3 regions of the Aurantivibrio infirmus genome follow, and region 1 is predicted to be linked to each of the others. Evidence: predicted binding sites of a transcription regulator. Region 1 holds the regulator's gene; each other region holds the start of a gene.
What was found. Region 1 encodes sigma-54, which starts transcription at its own class of promoters, with help from an activator protein. Its sites were predicted from a motif close to TGGCACANNNNTTGCNNT; they were not measured.
Positions count from the first base shown of each region.

Region 2: a site for sigma-54 is predicted at 3,208-3,225, ahead of ACYUCY_RS09280 (flagellar basal body-associated FliL family protein). Genes of this name have one in related genera too.
Region 3: a site for sigma-54 is predicted at 2,008-2,025, ahead of galU (UTP--glucose-1-phosphate uridylyltransferase GalU). Genes of this name have one in related genera too.

Region 1 is NZ_BAAFSK010000007.1:93,037-97,717, reverse strand. Features, by position in the region: gene lptB (LPS export ABC transporter ATP-binding protein) at 1-509, shown strand, start outside; gene ACYUCY_RS15690 (RNA polymerase factor sigma-54) at 949-2,466, shown strand; gene hpf (ribosome hibernation-promoting factor, HPF/YfiA family) at 2,616-2,906, shown strand; gene ACYUCY_RS15680 (PTS sugar transporter subunit IIA) at 3,000-3,458, shown strand; gene rapZ (RNase adapter RapZ) at 3,716-4,600, shown strand; gene ACYUCY_RS15670 (HPr family phosphocarrier protein) at 4,669-4,681, shown strand, end outside.
Region 2 is NZ_BAAFSK010000003.1:564,550-569,230, reverse strand. Features, by position in the region: gene ACYUCY_RS09295 (FHA domain-containing protein) at 1-206, shown strand, start outside; gene ACYUCY_RS09290 (DUF924 family protein) at 293-835, opposite strand; gene ACYUCY_RS09285 (flagellar hook-length control protein FliK) at 1,103-3,058, shown strand; gene ACYUCY_RS09280 (flagellar basal body-associated FliL family protein) at 3,272-3,829, shown strand; gene fliM (flagellar motor switch protein FliM) at 3,885-4,681, shown strand, end outside.
Region 3 is NZ_BAAFSK010000002.1:248,809-253,489, reverse strand. Features, by position in the region: gene ACYUCY_RS04845 (phosphohexomutase domain-containing protein) at 1-992, opposite strand, end outside; gene galU (UTP--glucose-1-phosphate uridylyltransferase GalU) at 1,066-1,899, opposite strand; gene fabA (3-hydroxyacyl-[acyl-carrier-protein] dehydratase FabA) at 2,193-2,726, shown strand; gene fabB (beta-ketoacyl-ACP synthase I) at 3,176-4,393, shown strand; gene ACYUCY_RS04825 (sugar nucleotide-binding protein) at 4,520-4,681, opposite strand, start outside.

The sequences.
Region 1 (4,681 bases):
ATGATCGCGCCAAAGCAGGTATAGGCTATTTACCACAGGAAGCTTCGGTATTTAGAAAACTGAGTGTCGCAAACAATATTCTCGCGGTATTAGAAACACGTAAAGGGTTAAACCGAAAACAAAGAATTCACAAAAAAGATGAGCTGCTAAGAGAATTCAACATCACGCATTTGAAAAGAAATCTTGGCATGGCTCTTTCGGGAGGCGAACGCCGTCGTGTTGAAATCGCTCGAGCCCTCGCTGCTGATCCCGACTTTATTTTGCTTGATGAGCCTTTTGCAGGCGTCGATCCAATTTCAGTTTCCGATATCAAAAATATTATTGCTCACCTCAAGAACCGAGGTATCGGCGTATTGATAACTGATCACAATGTTAGAGAAACCCTTGATATCTGTGAACGCGCTTACATTGTGAGCGAAGGGCAAATAATTGAAGCGGGTAATGCCGAAGCTGTGCTCAATAACAGTACGGTTCAGAAGGTCTACCTGGGCGAAAACTTTCGTTTATAGAGCTTGCGGCCTACTTTTTTAGCTTGAATCAACACAGTTGCTGCTCATACCTTTATAGTTTTTTCTTATTTATCATAGACTTAATACAGCTCAATGCATGTTCAGAGCTGGGCATAAACATTGCTTGTCAAAATTGCCCCTTCCAGGTAGCCTGTCTACACTAAAGATTCAGTGCAAATAACACCGCTTTGTTTGGCTATCTTAATCGAAGGTGAAATATTCCAAGTTTGTCAGGATTTCAAATTGGAATATGTAAGGCCCTCGTCCATTCCTAGCCTCTCAAGCAAAACCCTTAATTAAACTCTTTAGATAACTAAAGTACACGTATCACCCAGAAGTAGAGTTGTTGGATGTCAAACCGAAGAACCAAACCTAGTACATCTCAAGCAAGGAAAGCACGCCTCCACCTGGCAGAATCGAAAAGTCGCCTGCTAATCTTATGAAACAATCGCTGCAACTAAAACTCGGCCATCAGCTCACGATGACCCCCCAACTGCAACAGGCCATTCGGCTGTTACAGTTATCGACTTTAGATCTACAGCAAGAAATTCAAGATGCCCTCGACTCCAATCCAATGCTGGAAATCGAAGAAAATGAGGGTAGCGAGCAAAACGAATCTCGCAACGAAAAAGACCGTAATAATAACGATCAAAATACCACGAATAGCGATGACTTCTCATCGGACAACAATCAACAGCAAGATACTTCGAGTACCGATCTAAACGATGCAAGCTGGGAAGAGAATCTCCCGAATGACTTGCCGGTTGACACCAGTTGGGACGATATTTACCAGCCTTCGAGCTCCACCCCCTCCTCGTCGATGCCGGATAATGATGATTTTGATTTCGACTCTCGCCGTACAGTCACAGAATCGCTTATTGATCACCTCACCTGGCAGCTCAACCTCACTCCCATGTCAGAGCGGGATAATTTTATTGCTCTAGCACTAATCGATGCAATAGAGCCCAGCGGCCTATTATCTACGACCGTTGCCGACATCTATTTGGGGCTACATGACACCCTTGAAGAGCTTGAAGAAGACGAAGTCGTCGCCGTTTTGCACCGCATCCAACAATTTGATCCTCCGGGAGTCGGTGGTCAGAATCTAAGCGAATGCCTCTTAATACAATTAAAACAACTATCACCAGACACAGAACACCTCTCAGCTGCAAAACTGGTGGTACAAGAATACTTAGAATTATTGGGGACTCGTGATTACAAACAGATCATGAGAAAGTCCAAGCTTAAAGAGCATGAACTACGTGATGCAATCCTTCTGATACAAAGTTTAAACCCAAGACCAGGCGACCTAATCAATGCGGGCGAAACTGAATACATTGTGCCCGATGTTTATGTCAGCAAAGAAGATGACCGATGGACAGTACGTCTAAACCCCGAAATTGCACCAAAAATTCGAATCAGTCCGGAATATTCATCGCTTATCAAACGCGCAGACTCCAGTAGTGACAACACCTTTTTACGAGACAACCTGCAAGAAGCACGCTGGTTTTTGAAAAGCCTACAGAGTCGAAACGAAACCTTATTAAAAGTAGCAACCTGTATCGTTGAGAAGCAGCGCGGATTTTTAGATTATGGTGCAGAAGCGATGAAACCCCTGGTACTACACGATGTCGCAGAAACGGTGGGCATGCATGAATCGACGATTTCTCGGGTGACTACGCAAAAGTATATGCATACCCCTCAGGGGATTTTCGAATTAAAATATTTTTTCTCAAGCCATGTGAGCACCGACACAGGCGGTGAATGTTCAAGTACGGCAATCCGCGCTATCATTAAAAAACTGGTTGCGGCGGAGAACCCTAAAAAACCTCTCAGTGACAGCAAAATTGCCGAGCTATTATCTGAACAAGGAATCCAAGTTGCGCGCCGCACCATTGCAAAATACCGTGAATCACTCTCAATCCCCGCATCTAATGAACGAAAAAGGCTTGTCTGATCTTTATCAAAGCAGAATGAAAAATTTTCTGATAGCCTGTGCCAAATGTGTTCTAAAAGCGATCCAAAAAGTGATCAAATTGCCCTTGTTTTTTATCAAAGTATTTTTCAACGGCTGATAGCAGCCTATCATCACCTAGGAGCCACTCTATGCAAATTAACACCAGCGGTCATCACCTAGATCTCACTCCCGCTATAAAGAACTATGTAGACACCAAGTTGCAAAAACTTGAACGACACCACGACCGAATCACCAACGTCAACGTTATCTTGTCCGTTGACAAGCTAGAACAAAAGGCAGAAGCAACCATTCACGCAAGCGGCAAGGAATTTTTTGCTAACGCTAATTCAGAAGACCTTTACGCAGCAATTGATTTGTTATCAGACAAACTGGATCGGCAACTTATTAAACATAAAGAAAAATTAAACAGTCATCGTTAATATTTTTACACTACAATCCCCTGAATCACTAACCACTTTTGAGCGACTTATAGTCGCTCTCAATTTAAATGCCCTACACTTATGCCTGCACCCATGGATATCAAATCTCTTCTTTCGCCGTCACGTACTCTATGTGGCTTATCCGAAGCGAGCAAAAAACGTGTCTTAGAACATGTCGCTAAAGTCATTGCTCAGGATTACCCCGCTCTCAATCCAGATGAACTTTTCCAGCAGTTGATATCAAGAGAGCGCTTAGGTTCAACAGGCATTGGCCAGGGGATCGCTATACCTCATTGCCGTATCTCCAACTGCCCCAACACCATTGCAGCACTAATAAAACTCGACAAACCGGTAGATTTTGGGTCTATTGACGATGCGCCTGTCGATATAGTTTTCGCGCTAGTCGTTCCCGACGAGGCCCACGAACAACACCTCCAAACACTCGCATCTTTGGCTGAAGTTTTTAAAATCAACGAAAATATTGAACACGTACGCAAGGCCAATACCGAACAAGAACTCTATGACACAGCAGTAAGCCTATTCGACAAATAGATAGCGGACTATAAATCAACCAAAGCGCTCAACCACCAAAAGTAAGCCCCCTAAGCAAAAACGAACAAAAAACCCGACTCTACCTTCGGGCTTTATGTTTTTTTCCTGTTACAAGCGACTATACCCACTAATCTCTACACTTCGGATTATTTAACAAGCTATACTTAGGCCAATTTGGGACTCAGCTCGTTTCATCGCTTCTACGTTTCGAACAAACGCCCCAACCACGCAACTCAAATACAGCCGTGAAAAATACAATGAGACTCGTCGTAATAAGTGGCCATTCCGGTTCCGGTAAAAGTACCGCCCTACATGTTCTTGAAGACGCAGGATTTTCTTGTGTCGATAATTTACCCGCTAGTTTATTGCCGCAACTCGTGCAGCACATCGAAACCGTCTCTTCAGCCGCAGGTAAAGAAAAATTTGCCATTAGTATTGACGCCCGAAATACTTGGCAAGACCTAAAAGACTTTCCAGAGATAATCCGCAACGCAAAAATACCGGGGCTAAAGTGCGAAGTTGTTTTTTTAGATGCACGCAATGCGGTTTTGATCCAACGATTCAGCGAGACACGGCGTAAACACCCGCTTAGCGATAGAGCAACAGATTTACAAGACGCCATCGAGATAGAACGTTCTCTGCTCGAACCAATCGCTGACATCGCCGATCTCGTCATTGATACCAGCAATTTAAATCTGCATGAATTGCGGGATTTAGTAAAAATTAGAGTCGCCGGAAAAGAAAGCCAAAGAATGTCGGTTTTATTTGAATCTTTCGGCTTTAAATATGGAGTGCCCGTTGACGCCGAGATGGTTTATGACGTTCGCTGCCTACCCAACCCTTATTGGAAACCACATTTACGCGCATTTAATGGCTTACAGCAGCCAGTGATTGATTTTTTGTCCGCCGAAGACGAAGTCAAAGAAATGTTAGACGATATGACACAGTATTTAACACGTTGGTTACCTCGTTTTGAAGCGAGTAATCGTAGCTATATCACCATTGGCGTTGGCTGCACAGGTGGTCAGCATCGATCAGTATTTTTATGCGATTCTTTGTACAAGCATTTTTCAAATTTGTACGAAAACGTTCAAGTGCGACATCGAGAATTAAAAGTGTCCAATTCTAGAACGAGCAAATAATTGTTCTGCATAAATTTCAAAAAACATTAATAAAGTTCAACTGAAAAGAAACCAACAAAGTTTTCACTATGCTTCAAAAAC
Region 2 (4,681 bases), on a different contig from region 1:
CCAACCCACATTTTAAAGATTATAAAGAATACTTTATCGAAGATTTAAACAGCACCAACGGTACGTTCGTGAATGATGAAAAAGTAATTGGTAAAGTACGTCTTCATCACAATGATTTACTAAGAATGGCTTGGAATAAATTTAAATTTATTGATGAGTTAGAAGGCGAATTAGAAAAAACCGTTCATATGATTAAAGATGTCTGATTACTTGAAGCCAGGAAAAATTAACAACAACTTCTTATAACGAGCGAAAAGTTAACACCTGAAAAAAGTTCACGCCTGTAAAAATTTTAAAAGCTAGAGCCCGGAGATTGTAAAAACTCCAATTCCTCCTCCGTTGATTTTCTTCCCAATATTTCATTTCGATGAGGATAACGTCCGAATCGATCGATGATTTCTTTGTGTTTGCGTTCATGCTCAATATTGTTTTCGCCTTTATTGTTGCTAAATAATTCCATCGCTTGTCGGTGAACCACAAGAGATTCGCTGTGCATGTAGGGCATGTAGATAAATGTACGTTGCGCCGGGGGAAGCTCTTGATCTGCACCGATGGCAACGGCTTCTTGCGCGAGAGCCAAAGCTAAGGGGTCGCAAGCCCAAGCTTGAGCATTATCGCGAAAAATATTTCTCGAGAATTGATCAAGAATAATAATTTCGGCTAGACGTCCTTGGGCTGTCAGACGCCAGCTATATAATTCACACTGTGCTGCGCTACGATGGATATCACCAAAGCGCAATCGAATTTCTTCATCGAGTGCAGAGTCCTTTACCCACCAAGATTTTGGTGTCAATTCTTGAAACCAGAAGTCAATAATTTGTTGATCTTGCTGCATTCGATTTACTCCAGCTCTGAAAACCAATAACTTGACGCCACTTCGTGATCAAGGATCTTACCGGCTTGGGTTTATTTATCAATATGAACCTTGTTGTAATCAACTTGAGATTCTAAAACGGTGTTGGCATCGCATTTGCAATTTCCTCCCCGTAAGTGCAATTGAAGATGAATAATATAACCATGATGCCCAAGCGCTAAGTCGTTTTTAATACCTGGGTAGAAGCACACAAATTTGTAAACAGAAACAGGTGTAGAGAGGCCGCTAATGAGTGTCAATGTCAATCAAAGTGAAAAATTACTGTCACTCGAAACCTCCGTGCTGAAGCCGAAACAACAGCATTCGGATAGTGCAGCTGCGGATAATCACGAGAGGCAGGATTTTCGTTCGGCCTTTGAAGAACAGCGTAAAGAGCGTGACCTAGAGATAAAACGTACGGTGAAGAAAAGCATCGAAAACAGGCGTGAATCAGCAGAAATTCAACAAGATAGGGTCGAGGCAAGAAACGCGCAAAGCAGCCGTCTCGAAGAGAAAAGAAGCGCGCTGAGAATCGAGGATGAAAAAAGAAACGAAGCGTCAGAACAGTTTCAAAAAGAAAATTCGCCGGCACAACGGGAAGAAGTCACAGCAAGTCGTTCGCAACGCGAAGGTCAAAGCGAGAAGGAAAATGAGCGAGTCAATACTCCTTCTAATCAGCAAATCGATAAGCGTGTTGATAAGGCTCGGCGAGAAGAAAAAGTAGAAACTCCACAATCCGAGACGGTGTTGAGATCAGAACCGCTTGAGAGAACACAAACGGCAGAAGCGGCAGCAATTGATGACGAAAGCGGCAAACTATTACCGCCTAACAAGTCACCCGAAATAGCGGAGAAAATACAGGCGGGCTTGTCGAGCGAATCATACTCAGAATACGTGGCGCTAGAAAATACACTTGAAAACGCCACGACGGGGCGCACTTTAAAAGGTAAGGCCTTGGCAGGGAACGTCTTAGAAGAGAACGTCTTACAAGGGAATGTCTTAGAACAAGAGCAAGTCACTTCTGATCAGGCCATCGCCCGTGCTAACGATTCGAAAGACCCTCTTGGTGATCGGCCGTTAACGCAAAATCTTACGCCAAGTTCTGTTCAGAGCGCTGTCACCTCAAATCCAGAAGTACTTGGTAATGCAAATCCACAGACAAGCGTCGCTATTGAAGAAAACATAACTTCAGCTGATCAGCGGGAAATTGGCTTGCAAAAAGCAACGGCGGAATCGGGGCCCTTGGATGTTTCTTCGCTTGATGAGCATGGAGAGTCAAGCGGAAATGAAAAAACTACTATGCAATCACAGCAAGTTAACCTACCCGTTGATCAAGACCAAGCTGCCGATGTTGCGGATAACTTGAAAGAGTTAAAGGCCGATGAACAATTGAATCCGATGAAGAATTATAAAATTAACGATCAAAATATTTACGCGCACTCACGCATTAGTGGAGATAAAAACCCCGCTAATGAAAGCAAAGCTAGTATCTTGAATGAAAAAACTGACCCCGGCCATTTTGTTAATCTAAAAAGTACGCAAACTACTACCGGCCCGCAACAAGATGCCAGTCTCGCAAATTTGCGCCAGTCCTATAACCCAGATATCGGGCGTGTTTTAGATGCGCAAATAAATAATCTCGATAAAACGAATCAGCCCGTGGTCGCTGAGAAAGCTGAGGTGACGGAGGCGACGACAATTGCGAAAAGCCCAATCGCAAATTCACGCTGGACTCACTCTATTGAGCAGACCCAACTCTTTACTAAAGCAAATAATTTGCAAACCGCGATTCCGACAAAATTTAATAGCGAACAATGGGCAAATGCCGTTGCAGACAAGGTGCTATGGCTATCCGGGCAGCGTATCCAATCCGCCGAAATTAGATTAGATCCACCAGAATTGGGTCCTATGCAAGTGAGGGTTTCGGTACACCAAGATCAGGCGAGCATTCAGTTTGTCAGTCATCATCAATCCGTTCGTGAAGCGCTAGATCAAAATGTCTTTAGACTTCGAGAAATGTTTGGTGATGAAGGCATTGATCTGGTCGATGTCAATGTATCCGATAGAAACTCTCAACAATCTATGAGTGACGAGGGGAATTCAGACTTTCGCGGTGACGGCCAGGATACCTCAGAAACAGACAATGAATTGACGCAAGACGCAGAGGTGCTGGAATTAGTAAACCTGGTTGATCAGTATGTTTAAAAATAACGGCAAGCGATGATTCATTTGATCCACAAACGTAAAAATTTAGAATAACCACATTAACCAGTCCTTAAGTCGGTGTTCTGTCGGCTTGTCTAGTCTCGCCTTGATATCTCCAGCTCCCGAAACGTGAACGCTTTATTCTCCAATGGCATAGCTCTTGCTCAACACTGTTAACGGCGTTTTATTTTCACAATTCGACGGAATTTTGACATGGCGAGCAAAGACAAAGAGAAAGAAAAAGGCGAAGAGTCAGAAAATGATCAGGAGGCACCCGCTAAAGGTGGTTCAAAGAAGAAATTAATCATAATTTCAATAATTGCTGTGGTTTTTCTCAGTAGTGCCATTGGGGGGACGATTTTTGCCCTCAAATCTTTTAGTGGCGCTGAAGACGAAATGGCCGACTCGGCACTTGTTGATCCAGAAGAAGAAGAAAAAGATAAACCAAAATCCCCAGCGATTTATTTTCCAATCAAGCCCGCAATAGTCGTAAGTTTTCAAGCACGTGGCAAACAACGTTTTCTACAAGCGGAAATCACTTTGTTAATTCGAGATGAATCCGTTGTCGACGCAATCGAGTCCCATATGCCCATGGTGAGAAACGCTTTGGTAATGCTTTTAGGTGGGCAAGTTTATGAAGAACTACAAACCGCTGAAGGCAAAGAGATGGTAAGGCAATTGGCGGCGGATGAGCTTGGACGGATTATGGAAGCGGAAACCGGCACCTCGGGCATTGAACAAGTGTTGTTTACACATTTTGTGATGGAATAGTGGTGTGCGTGCGAAGCCTTTTATCATCATATTTTCATAAAGATTAAAAAAATTTATGCAAGATCTACTTTCACAAGACGAAATCGATGCCTTACTACATGGCGTTGATGACGGAGACATTGAAACAGAAACGGATATCGAGTCTGGTGCTGCTGCTGCATACGATCTTACGAGTCAAGACCGTGTTGTCCGTGGTCGTATGCCAACGTTGGAATCAATTAATGAAAGATTCGCTAGAAACACGCGCATCAGCTTATTCAACATGCTACGACGAACCGTGGATGTTTCCGTCGGCGGTATACAAATCCAAAAATTTGGTGAATACATTCATACGCTTTATTTGCCTACCAGTTTAAACATGGTGAAGTTTCGTCCTTTGCGGGGAACTTCACTGATTATCTTTGATGCAAAGCTCGTTTTTAAATTGGTTGACAATTATTTTGGTGGTGACGGCAGACACGCGAAAATTGACGGCAGGGAATTCACGCCAACAGAATTACGCATGGTTCAGATGGTATTAAACGATGTGTTTAAAAACCTGGGTGAAGCGTGGAATGCAGCGATGCCGATTGAATTTGAATATGTAAATTCAGAAGCAAATCCGGCAATGGCAAATATCTTAAGTCCTAGTGAAGTCGTGGTTGTTAGCACATTTCCGATTGAGCTTGACGGCGGCGGTGGTGAACTCCATATCGCCATGCCGTATTCGAGTATCGAGCCCATTCGTGAAATGTTAGATGCCGGCTTAAAAGTTGATTCTGGCGAAGTCGACGAGCGTTGGGTAAACGGTTTACGCGAGGACATTATGGATGCTCGTGTCAATTTAGAATGTGATATTGCTCAGCGTAAAAT
Region 3 (4,681 bases), on a different contig from region 1:
TCTTTAAAATAATGATGGGCGCTCATTTCACCACCGTAAATTGCATCCTCTTTACGCATTCGCTCTTTAATAAACGCGTGGCCCGTTTTACTTTCGATTGCTAGACCAGAATTTTTTTCTGCAATGTTTTGCGTATTCCAAATCAAGCGAGGGTCATGAACGACTTTTGCGCCAGGCGACTTAATTAAGAAGGCCTCGGCAAGCAAACCTACCAAGTAATAACCCTCGATAAATTCGCCGGTTTCATCAAAGAAAAAACATCGGTCAAAATCACCATCCCAAGCAATACCAAAGTCAGCACCGTGTTGTTTTACTGCCTCAATCGTCGCAGGCCTATTTTCGGGCAACAAAGGATTAGGGATACCGTGAGGGAAAGTCCCATCTGGCTCGTGATGAATCTTTATAAATTCGAAAGGAAGATATTTTTCGATAGCATCGATGGCCATACCGGCACCACCGTTGCCCGCGTTAACAACAATCTTTAACGGCTTAAGGTTGTCTATATTGACATAAGTCAGTAAATGCTTAATGTATTCAGATCGATTGTCGAGTGAAACAACTTCGCCTTTGTTAGTTGTTTTTTTAAAATCGTTTTTTTCTGCCATGGCCTTAATATCTAAAAGACCTGTATCGCCACTAATCGGTTTTGAACCTTCGCGCACCAATTTCATGCCGTTATAATCAATGGGGTTGTGGCTAGCCGTCACACAAACACCCCCATCGACATCGAGATGAAAAGCGGCAAAATAAATCTCTTCCGTTCCACACTGACCAATATGAATAACATCCGCCCCAGCATCAGTAATACCATCAACAAGAGCGTTGGTGATTTCTGGACTCGTTAGCCGAATATCATGACCGACAACGATTTTTTTTGCATTTAGATATTCAGCAAAAGCTCGCCCTATGCGATAGGCGATATCAATATTTAATTCATCTGGCACCCGGCCTCTAATATCATAGGCCTTAAAACAAGTTAAATCTGTACTCACAAAAATTACCTTTTTTAATACTAAACTTATTAATGCGCGAAAATTTTAACTCGCAAACAAAAAAATGGGATCGTTAGATCTCATTATAAATATTTTCATAAACGAAATTTGTCGCTTCGACAAAACCAGAGACACTGCCACAATCAAAGCGTTTGCCTTTGAACTTATAAGCCATAACACATCCGGTTTTAGCCTGTGTTAACAGCGCGTCAGTAAGCTGTATCTCACCGTTCTTTCCTGGTGGTGTACTTTCAATTACTTCAAAAATATCAGGAGTCAAAATATAACGACCAATAATCGCCAAATTTGAAGGCGCCTCGTCTGCAGTAGGCTTTTCTACCATGTCGCTAACCTGATAAAGATTGTCTTTAATTTTTTCTCCTGCAATCACACCGAACTTATGGATATCTTCTTTGGGAATTTCTTGAATCGCGACGATACTGCAACGAAACTGCTTATAAAGCTTAACCATTTGCATTAAAACGCCGTCTTCACCGCTTTCAGTCACGCAAAGGTCATCTGACAAAACCACACCGAACGGTTCGTCGCCTATCAAACGACGGCCATTGAGAATTGCATCACCTAAGCCGCGCATTTCTTTTTGCCGAGTCATGGAAAAACTGGCTTTATTCATGACGTTACGAATACTAGCAAGATATTTTTCTTTATCTGAGCCCGCAATTTGGTGTTCCAGCTCAAAGCTAACATCAAAGTGATCTGCAATTGCGCGCTTTCCGCGACCAGTAACCAAACCAATTTCCGTTAGACCGGCCTCAATTGCCTCCTCTACCCCATATTGAACCAGGGGTTTATTTACGACGGGTAACATCTCTTTGGGCATCGCCTTAGTCGCAGGTAAAAAACGAGTTCCGTATCCTGCCACCGGGAACAAACACTTTTTGATCATTAAAATCTCCTTAGATTTTTATGTTTATAGTTTTTGCCTTGCTTCCGCCCAATCTTTATACAAGCGAGAAATACACAGCTGAAACTTTTAACAAGTCCTAATCGAATGAAAGCACATACCATACCACAAAAGCCGATACCGCTTTATGACGACAATAAGATTGCCATATAGCTTCGTTTTGGCGCTAGACAACTCCCTAGGAGCCGGTAGAATGGCCACCTTTTCTTGGGCCGGGAATTACTCCCAGCGCAACTTCGATGTCCGAAGTGCGCGACAACGGTAGCACACAGACTATGACAACAATTGAGAGACAGAGCGCCTACAGCTTTGATGAATTAATAGAATGTGGAAATGGCCGTATGTTTGGCCCAGGCAACGCCCAATTACCTGTCCCTAACATGCTCATGCTCGACAAAATCAGTCACATAAGTGAGAAGGGCGGCGAATACGGCAAGGGAGAAATCATTGCCGAGCTTGATATCAATCCCGACCTTTGGTTTTTCCAGTGTCATTTTCCCGGAGACCCCGTAATGCCAGGTTGCCTAGGCCTCGACGCAATGTGGCAACTGGTTGGCTTCTTCCTCGCATGGAAAGGTAATCCCGGTAGAGGCAGAGCGCTAGGAGCAGGTGAAGTGAAGTTTGCAGGCCAAGTGCTGCCAACCGACAAAAAGGTTACCTACCATATTAATTTGAAGCGCGTGATCGAACGCAAGTTAGTCATGGGAATTGCTGACGGACGCGTCTCTGTTGACCAAAAAGAAATTTATGTTGCGAAGGATCTCAGAGTAGGCTTATTTCAAAATGTTGATGGCGCTTTAAACGGCTAATCGGCATACCGAAGCCAAGATCTCAGAATGCTATTGACTGAGTATTCTGTCTGATTAATATTAGCTGCTTGCCAGCCTCTAGAATTTAACCTGAAAGGACCAGCCAACTCACACTTACCCAACTATCGCTATATTGATACGGACGTTTTGGAATTTTGGTAAGTTGCTCGAGAACAACCCTATACCGAGTTAATAAACGACTATTATTTAACGTAAAGTGCATAAAAATAGCACTTGTTTTTACTGTGATAACAAAGTGAAAAAGGAAAGCCCTAAATCTTGTTTGACGATAGGGCTAGAAACCAGGCTCAGCTCTCCCAGTGTTTTTGGTTTCTCGCATTTTCAATGCATATTTACGTGCTTGAAAATGGCAACACAAGTCAGTGTTGAAAAGCGCTCCTAAATAAAAAGTAAGCGCTTACGCTATTAGCTAATGTAAGAGGAAATCTATGAGACGTGTTGTGGTCACCGGATTCGGGATCGTATCTTGTTTAGGCAATGACAGACATACTGTGCTTGACGCACTAAAAGAGTGCAAGTCGGGCATCAAGTTTAAACAGGAATACCAGGATTACGGTTTTCGCAGTCAAGTTGCTGGCAGCGTTGAGATCGATTTAAAAGAACTCATCGATCGTAAAGCAAAGCGCTTTATGGGTGACGCCGCCGGTTATGCTTATGTATCAATGCAGCAAGCGATTGAAGATGCTGGTTTAAGTGCAGACATGGTTTCCAACGATAGAACTGGAATCGTTATGGGTTCTGGTGGCGCATCTGCAATCAACAATGTTGAAGCCGTTGATATTTTGCGCGCCAGGGGCATCAAAAAAGTTGGGCCCTATCGAGTGACTCAAACTATGGCCAGCACGGTTTCCGCTTGCCTTGCCACACCGTTTAAAATTCGTGGCGTGAACTACTCTATCTCTTCCGCTTGCTCAACCAGTGCCCACTGTATCGGTAATGCGATGGAATTAATTCAACTCGGCAAACAAGATATCGTTTTTGCTGGGGGTGGAGAAGAGGAACATTGGACCTCCAGCTGTTTATTCGATGCCATGGGTGCGCTTTCAACTAAATATAACGACAGCCCAGGAAGTGCCTCTCGCGCCTACGATCAAGACCGAGATGGCTTCGTCATCGCTGGCGGCGGTGGCTGTGTCGTTATCGAAGAACTCGAACATGCGTTAGCTCGCGGCGCTAAGATTTATGCCGAATTAACCGGTTATGGTGCTACTTCTGACGGCTATGACATGGTGTCTCCTTCTGGTGAAGGCGCAGTACGCTGCATGCAGCAAGCGATGCAAACTGCCAAGTCCCCAGTCGATTACATCAATACCCACGGCACCAGCACACCGGTTGGCGACACCAAAGAATTGCATGCAATTCGTGAAGTTTTTCCCGATGCGGCGCCTTTCATCAGCTCAACCAAATCTTTAACCGGACACTCTCTAGGTGCGACAGGTGTTCAGGAAGCGGTTTATTCGTTGTTGATGATGGAAAATAATTTCCTATGTGCGTCGGCGAATATCAACAAGCTCGATGAAGAAGCCGAAGGCCTACCCATTCTTCTCGAACGAAAAGACGACGTGGAATTAAATTGCGTTATGTCAAACAGCTTCGGGTTTGGCGGCACTAATGCCAGCTTGGTTTTTGAGCGCTACAAAGACTAATTATTTTTAGCATCTATACAAAAGAAAATCTTTTTTGAGTCTTTTAAAAAAGATTTTCTTATTTTATTTTTTGGCAGCTTTTTGTCCCAAAAATAAAATACTCTTTTGACCGCGATGACAAAAGTTTCACTTCTTAAGCTGCACGTCCGTAGCCAGCTGATCAGGTTCTAAAAGCCCAGTCTCTTCCGCCCACATTTTTATTCTTGATGTCAGCCCTTGACGCCAACTTCTTGGTCGCACACCAAAATTATTCTCGATACGCTTACAGCTCAGTGCCGCACTGATTGG